Regions from separate parts of the Kitasatospora sp. NPDC057940 genome, predicted to be linked through region 1. Evidence: predicted binding sites of a transcription regulator. Region 1 holds the regulator's gene; the other holds the start of a gene.
The links. Region 1 encodes HspR, which represses chaperone genes until heat shock. Its sites were predicted from a motif close to TTGAGNNNNNNNNNCTCAA; they were not measured.

Region 1 (3,402 bases):
CACGATCTGGAACTGAGACCGCCGCGACGCTTGGTCAGTGATAGCTGTCGGAGTCGGTCGGAACGCTGTTCCTGGCCAATGCGTAACCGAGTTGGAAGAGTGACTCGACATTGTGCTCGTCGCGCATCTCGGCCAGGTGCCGCGCGAGCGTCCTTTCACTGATGCCGAGTCTGCGGGCGATCACCCGGTGGTTCACGCCTTCGAGCATGAGGTCGATGATCGTCTGCCGCATCCCGGAGACCACCTGCTGCGGAACGGCGCGCGCGCCGTCGAAGTCCAGCGCCCGGCTCCAGTTCCGCTCGAAGATCTCGCTGATCAGGTAGCTGATGACGGCCCGGTCGTGCACGAAGGCGGCCAGGTTGAGGTCCTCGGCGATGGGGATGACCGCGATTCGGCGATCGATGACGATCAATCGCGTGTAGGGCTCTTCCAGCGTCCGGAACCGTCCGCCGGCCTTGGTTATCGTGGCCACGTACTCCCTGGTGGGAGCGTGGTACCGGGTGCTCGGATGGTAGATCGTCCTGAGCGTGATGCCCAGGCGGAGGGCTTCGAGGTCGCGGGTGAGGATGCCGGTGAGCGCCTCCGACGGGCGCGGCCCGCCCGGTTGGGCGGCGAGGATCTCCTCCGAGGCGCTGGCGACGATCTGCTGCACCCGCTGGTTGATCAGCACCTTCCCCCGCACGTACTCGATCGCGCCGCCGGCCTGCTCCGGTGAGTGGTAGGCGGCCGTCAGGTCGTGGAGGTCGGTGGCGAGGGCCGACGCGCGGGTGAGCAGGTCGAGCGCCTGGCGCTGCCAGGTCACGGAGAGGCTCTCGGACAGCTGCTGGGGGTCGACCGCGACCAGGACACCGGGTTCGTCGGTGTCGGCGACCAGCAGGCCTATGGCCACCAACTCCTCCTGGGCCCCGCCCGCCTTGGCGAGGTCGGAGTCCTTCGGGAGCCGTCCGTTCTCGCGGATGACCGCCAGATACAACTCCCGCGCTTCTTTCGAGAGGACGGAGGGCCCAATCGCGGCGGTGCCGGGCTGTTCTCGTCCACTCATCTGCGGGCTCCTTGCCGTGGCCGTGTCTGCACTACCTGCCGGGCACCAATACCGGAATCGCAGTGCAGCATGCCAGATCGGGTGGCATCGGTGAGGGCGGCCAGATTTGTTCGACAGCACTCTCTCACCACGATCAAGCCGCCGGCACCCCCCGGGCGGAGGGGAGCCGGCGGCCGGAGGTGTTCAGCCAAGTCTCAGCGTTTGGGGCGCCAGACGACCAGGGCGCTGGACTGGGTGGGGGGCTGGTAGGGGACGAGGTCGCGGCGGTAGGAGGCGTGGACGGCGGCTTCGCGCTGCTGGAGGGCGCTGGTGGCGCCTTCGAGCGAGTCGACCAGTTCGCCGATGCGGGACTGGAGCGCGGTGACCTGGTTCTCCAGCTCGATGATCCGCTTGATGCCGGCCAGGTTGATGCCCTCGTCCTGGGAGAGCCGCTGGACCTCGCGCAGCTGCTGGATGTCGCGCGCGGAGTAGCGGCGGCCCCGGCCGGCGGTGCGGTCGGGGCTGACCAGACCGAGGCGGTCGTACTGGCGGAGGGTCTGCGGGTGCAGGCCGGAGAGCTCGGCGGCGACGGAGATGACGTACACCGGGGTGTCCTCGGTGAGGACGTACTGCGGCGGGGCGGCGGGCCGCCGGGTGCGGCGGCCGTCGCCGGGCAGGCCGGAGCCGATGCCGGGCAGGCCTTCGCCGATGCCGGGGCCGATGGGGCTGTCGGGGATCATCTGGTCGTCACGCTCCCTTCGCCGCCCGGAACAGGGCGGCTCGTGGGTCGTCGGAGGCGGTGGCCTCGCGGTACTGCTCCAGGGCGTTCAGCGCGTCCCCGGCGACGTGCCGCGGCACCACGACCTCGATGGTGACGAGGAGGTCGCCGCGGGTGCCGTCCTTGCGGGTGGCACCCTTGCCGCGGGCGCGCATGGTGAGGCCGTTGGCGCTGCCGGGGGGCAGCTTCAGCTTCACGGCCGGCCCGTTCAGCGTGGGCACCTCGATGGTGGCGCCGAGGGTGGCCTCGGGGAAGGTGACGGGGACGGTGACGGTGAGGTTGTCCCCCTTGCGCCCGAAGACGGGGTGCGGGCCGACGTGCACGGTGACGTAGAGGTCGCCGGGCTGTCCGCCGCGTTCGCCCTGGGCGCCCTTGCCCTTGAGCCGGATGCGCTGGGCGTCCTGGACGCCGGCCGGGATGCGGACCTGCATGGTGTGGGCGGAGCTGGCCCGGCCGCTGCCGTGGCAGTCGACGCACGGGTCGTCGACGATCATGCCGCGCCCGCGGCAGTCCTTGCACGGCTCGGAGAGCGCGAACGCGCCCTGGCCGCGGCTGACGGTGCCGGCGCCGACGCAGGTCGGGCAGACCCGCGGGGTGGTGCCGGACTTGGCACCGGTGCCGTTGCAGGTGCGGCAGGGGGCCTGGCTGGTCATCCGCAGCGGGACGGTCGCACCGTCGACGGCCTCGTCGAAGGCGAGGGTCACCTCGGTCTCGACGTCGGCGCCGCGCCGGGGCTGGGCCTGCCGGCCGCCGCCGCGGTTGAAGAGCCCGCCGAAGACGTCGCCGAGCCCGCCGCTGCCGGTGTTCTGGCTGCCGCTGAAGAGGTCGCCGAAGTCGAAGTTGTAGCTGCCGTTGCCCTGGCCGGGGCCGCCGGCCCGGAAGCCGCCGTTGGCGAAGAGGCTGCGGGCCTCGTCGTACTCCTTGCGGCGCTTCTCGTCGGACAGGACGTCGTAGGCCTCGGAGATGTCCTTGAAACGCTCTTCGGCCTTGGCGTCGCCCTTGTTGGCGTCCGGGTGGAACTCGCGCGCGAGCTTGCGGTAGGTCTTCTTGATCTCGGCGGCGGTGGCGTCCTTGGGCACGCCGAGGACCTTGTAGTAGTCCTTCTCCACGTAGTCCTTGCCACTCATGCGTCCACCTCGCTCCGCTCGGCAGCCGCCCCGCGCAACACGCGCCTTTCGGCGATTCGTCCTTCAACGATTCGCTCGCTGCGCTTGCTCATAGCTGCCGCCACCTCCCGATGTCCATCGTCGCTGCGCTGTCAACAGCCGCTTCACCTGGCGCTGTTGACAGCGCGCTGCGGAGCCGGCCGCCGTACTGGCCGGCGTACGACTCCGCAGCGCACTGGTTGTCAGCTGTCACAGGTTGTCAGCTGTCCGAACCACCGTCGGACTTGTCCGCGTCCCCGGACTTCGCCTCGCCGTCGGGCGCGGCCGTGGTCTGGGTGCCCGGCTGGGGCTCCGCGACGGCGACCATGGCGGGGCGGATGATCCGCTCGCCGATGCGGTAGCCGGGCTGGAGGATCTGCACACAGGTGTCCTCGGTGACGTCCGAGGAGTAGCTGTGCATCAGCGCCTCGTGCATGGTCGGGTCGAAGGGCTCGCCC
Region 2 (3,402 bases), on a different contig from region 1:
CCAGCAGCTGCTCGCGGGTCAGCACGGCGCGCGGCTGCGCGGCCAGGCAGGCGAGCAGGTCGAACTCGGTGGGCGTCAGGTGGACGTCGCCCGAGGCGAGCCGGACCCGGCGCTGCACGTGGTCGATCTCCAGCTCGCCGAAGCGCAGCGAGCCGAGCGCGGGCGTGCGGGCCGCCTGCTGGGCGCGCTCGACGCGGCGCAGCAGCACGTTGACCCGGGCGGCCAGTTCGCGCATCGAGAACGGTTTGGTCATGTAGTCGTCGGCGCCCACGCCGAGGCCGACCAGCAGGTCCGTCTCGTCGTCGCGCGCGGTCAGCATCAGCACCGGCACCGGGCGTTGCGCCTGGATCCGGCGGCACACCTCAAGGCCGTCGAAGCCGGGCAGCATGATGTCGAGGACCACCAGGTCCGGCTGCCAGGTGTGGAAGCCGTCGACCGCGCCCGGCCCGTCGTGGGCCACGGCGACCTTGAAGCCCTCCGCGCCCAGCCGGGCCGCGATCGACTCCGCGATCGTCGGTTCGTCCTCCACCACCAGCACTCTGCGTTGGCTGCTCACCGTGCCGCCGCTGTGGTTGTTGTCCTGCTGAAGTTCTGTCACGGTCACGCCACCGCCCCCAGGGCTGCGGGCCGGCCACCTGTGGGGATGGCGGGCTCCGCTCGTAGTCTTGTTCCGTCGTGGACTGTGCCGGGTCCGCCGTCCCGTCGTGCGTGCGGGTCGGCGGGCGGATTGTCGCCCGCCCACTTCTCCCGCGCACTTCGCAGCGTACGGACAGCGGATGCCTCCCGGCAGGTGGACCGGACGTTTCCGGCCCGTGGGCCGGCCGTCGGGCCGCCCTCGGAGCCCACTGCACGAGTGGGCACGGGCCGATACCTTACCCGGCGATTTTTCTCTGCGTAACGGTACGTATGCAGTCGAGTTGACGCCAAGTCGCCGGTCAGAGCCCCTGTCGGTGCGCTCGCCGGAAGAAGGTCTGGACCAATATCAGGAATCCGGTCGACCGGTTTCCCGACGGTCTTCACCGGCTTTTCTCAGATGCCTCTCAGAACCTCGACGTAACGTGGCCACGACAACGCCCCGCAGGGCGGGATCCGCGGCGCGCGCCGGTACGTTGGGCACCTGGGTGAGGGGCCGGTGGCTGCCGGCGTGGAGCGGAGGGCGGCATGGCTGGACTGCGGCGAGGTGTCGGACGGGTCGGGGCGTCGACCGCCGGCCCGCCGTACGGGATGCTCCGGCACGGTCTGCGCACCGGCGTCGTCGAGTGGCTGCTGGCGCGGGTGCCGACACCCCGGCGGAACCCCTTCACCCTCGGCTACCTCGCCGTGGTGGGCGCCACCACGACCTTTGCCAAACTCGCCGATCCGGAACTCGTGCAGCGGCTGCAGGAGGCCTCCAGTTCCGACGGCCACAACCTCCTGCAGCACCCCCTGCGCGCGCTGGTGCTCAGCGGCTTCTGGGTGGCCGGCGAGGTGTGGATGCCGTACCTGTGGGGATTCGCCGTCACCCTCGCGCCGCTGGAGCGCCGGATCGGCCCCGCCCGGGCGGCGGCGGTCTTCGCGATCGGGCACGTCACGGCCACGCTGCTGTCCCAGGGCGTGGTGATCACCGCGGTGGAGACCGGGCGGATGGAGGCCGGGGCGCTGGACTACCTGGACATCGGCGTCAGCTACGGCGTGCTCACCTGCCTGGGCGCGGTGGCCGGGCTGCTGCCGTGGCGCGGGCGGCTGGTCGCGCTCGGCGGCGCCGGGCTGCTGATCGCCGAGCAGATCCTCACCGAGCGGGACCTGGTCACCGCCGTGGGGCACCCGGCCGCGGTGCTCACCGGGGTGGCGCTGTGGCGCTGGCTGCGCCGGGCCCAGGCCCGCCGGCCGCGGCCGAAGCCGCGGACGCGCCGGGCCGAGGCGCCGGCCGCGGGCTCCTCGCCCGCGCCGGGCGGCGCTCCGGTCCTGGACGTGCGCTGACCCTTCCGGGTGCCGCCCCGGACGCTTTTGACGGCACTTCCCGCGCCCTCCCCCGCTTGCTCCACACCCCCTCCTGTTCGCTCACGGCGAACACCGCCCCGGGAACATCCGGCGCGCGCCAGGCCTTAGTCAGGTCGACTCAACTTCACTGACTGGGGAGAGATCATGGCATCGACGTCCACACCGCTCACCCTGCCCGTGCTGCCGCTCGACGACGAGGTCGTCCTGCCGGGCATGGTCGTCCCGCTGGACCTCAAGGACACCGAGGTGCGCGCCGCGGTCGAGGCCGCCCGCGCGGCGGCCACCGGCACCGGCAAGCCGCAGGTCCTCCTGGTCCCGCGGGTGGACGGCTCGTACGCGGCGGTCGGCACCCTGGCCACCGTCGAGCAGGTCGGCCGGCTGGCCGACGGGGAGCCGGCCGCGCTGGTGCGCGCCGTGCGCCGGGTCCGCATCGGGGCCGGCACCACCGGCCCCGGCGCCGCCCTCTGGGTGGAGACCACGCCCTTCCGGGAGTCCGCGGTGGACACCCCGGTGGCCGGCCGGGCCGCCGAGCTGGTCAAGGAGTACAAGGCGCTGTCCACCCAGTGGCTGCGCAGGCGCGGCGCCTGGCAGATCGTCGACCGGGTGGCCCAGATCGAGGGCGTCGGCGAGCTCGCCGACAACATCGGCTACGCGCCCTTCGCCACCGCCGAGCAGAAGCTCAAGGTGCTGCTGGAGGCCGACCAGGTCGCCCGCCTGGAGTACGCGCTGACCCTGCTGCGCGACCACCTCGCCGAGGAGGAGGTCAACGACACCATCCGCAAGGACGTCGAGGAGGGCGTGGCCAAGCAGCAGAAGGAGTTCCTGCTCCGCCGTCAGTTGGAGGCCGTCCGCAAGGAACTGGCCGAGCTCAACGGCGACCCGGCCGACGAGGAGGGCGACTACCGCGCCCGGGTCGAGGCCGCCGACCTGCCCGAGAAGGTCCGCGACGCGGCCCTCAAGGAGGTCGACAAGCTGGAGCGGGCCTCCGAGCAGTCCCCCGAGGGCCCGTGGATCCGCACCTGGCTGGACACCGTCCTGGAGCTGCCCTGGAGCGAGCGCACCGAGGACGCGTACGACATCGCCGGCGCCCGCGCGGTGCTGGACGCCGACCACGCCGGCCTGGCCGACGTGAAGGACCGCATCGTCGAGTACCTCGCGGTGCGCAAGCGCCGGGCCGACCAGGGGCTCGGGCTGGTCGGCGGCCGGCGCGGCGGCGCGGTGCTGGCGCTGGTCGGCCCGCCCGGCGTCGGCAAGACCTCGCTCGGCGAGTCGGTGGCCCGCGCCATGGGCCGCACCTTCGTGCGGGTCGCGCTCGGCGGCGTCCGGGACGAGGCCGAGATCCGCGGCCACCGGCGCACCTACGTCGGCGCGCAGCCCGGCCGGCTCGTGCGGGCGATCAAGGAGGCCGGCTCGATGAACCCG

Region 2: a site for HspR is predicted at 2,084-2,102, ahead of lon (endopeptidase La). Genes of this name have one in related genera too.

The regions. Positions count from the first base shown of each region.
Region 1 is NZ_JBHVPH010000001.1:364,574-367,975, forward strand. It holds gene ACFVTF_RS01665 (hypothetical protein) at 1-16, shown strand, start outside; gene ACFVTF_RS01670 (hypothetical protein) at 35-1,042, opposite strand; gene ACFVTF_RS01675 (heat shock protein transcriptional repressor HspR) at 1,237-1,761, opposite strand; gene dnaJ (molecular chaperone DnaJ) at 1,769-2,926, opposite strand; gene grpE (nucleotide exchange factor GrpE) at 3,165-3,402, opposite strand, start outside.
Region 2 is NZ_JBHVPH010000026.1:85,041-88,442, reverse strand. It holds gene ACFVTF_RS30420 (response regulator transcription factor) at 1-598, opposite strand, end outside; gene ACFVTF_RS30415 (rhomboid-like protein) at 1,162-1,959, shown strand; gene lon (endopeptidase La) at 2,125-3,402, shown strand, end outside.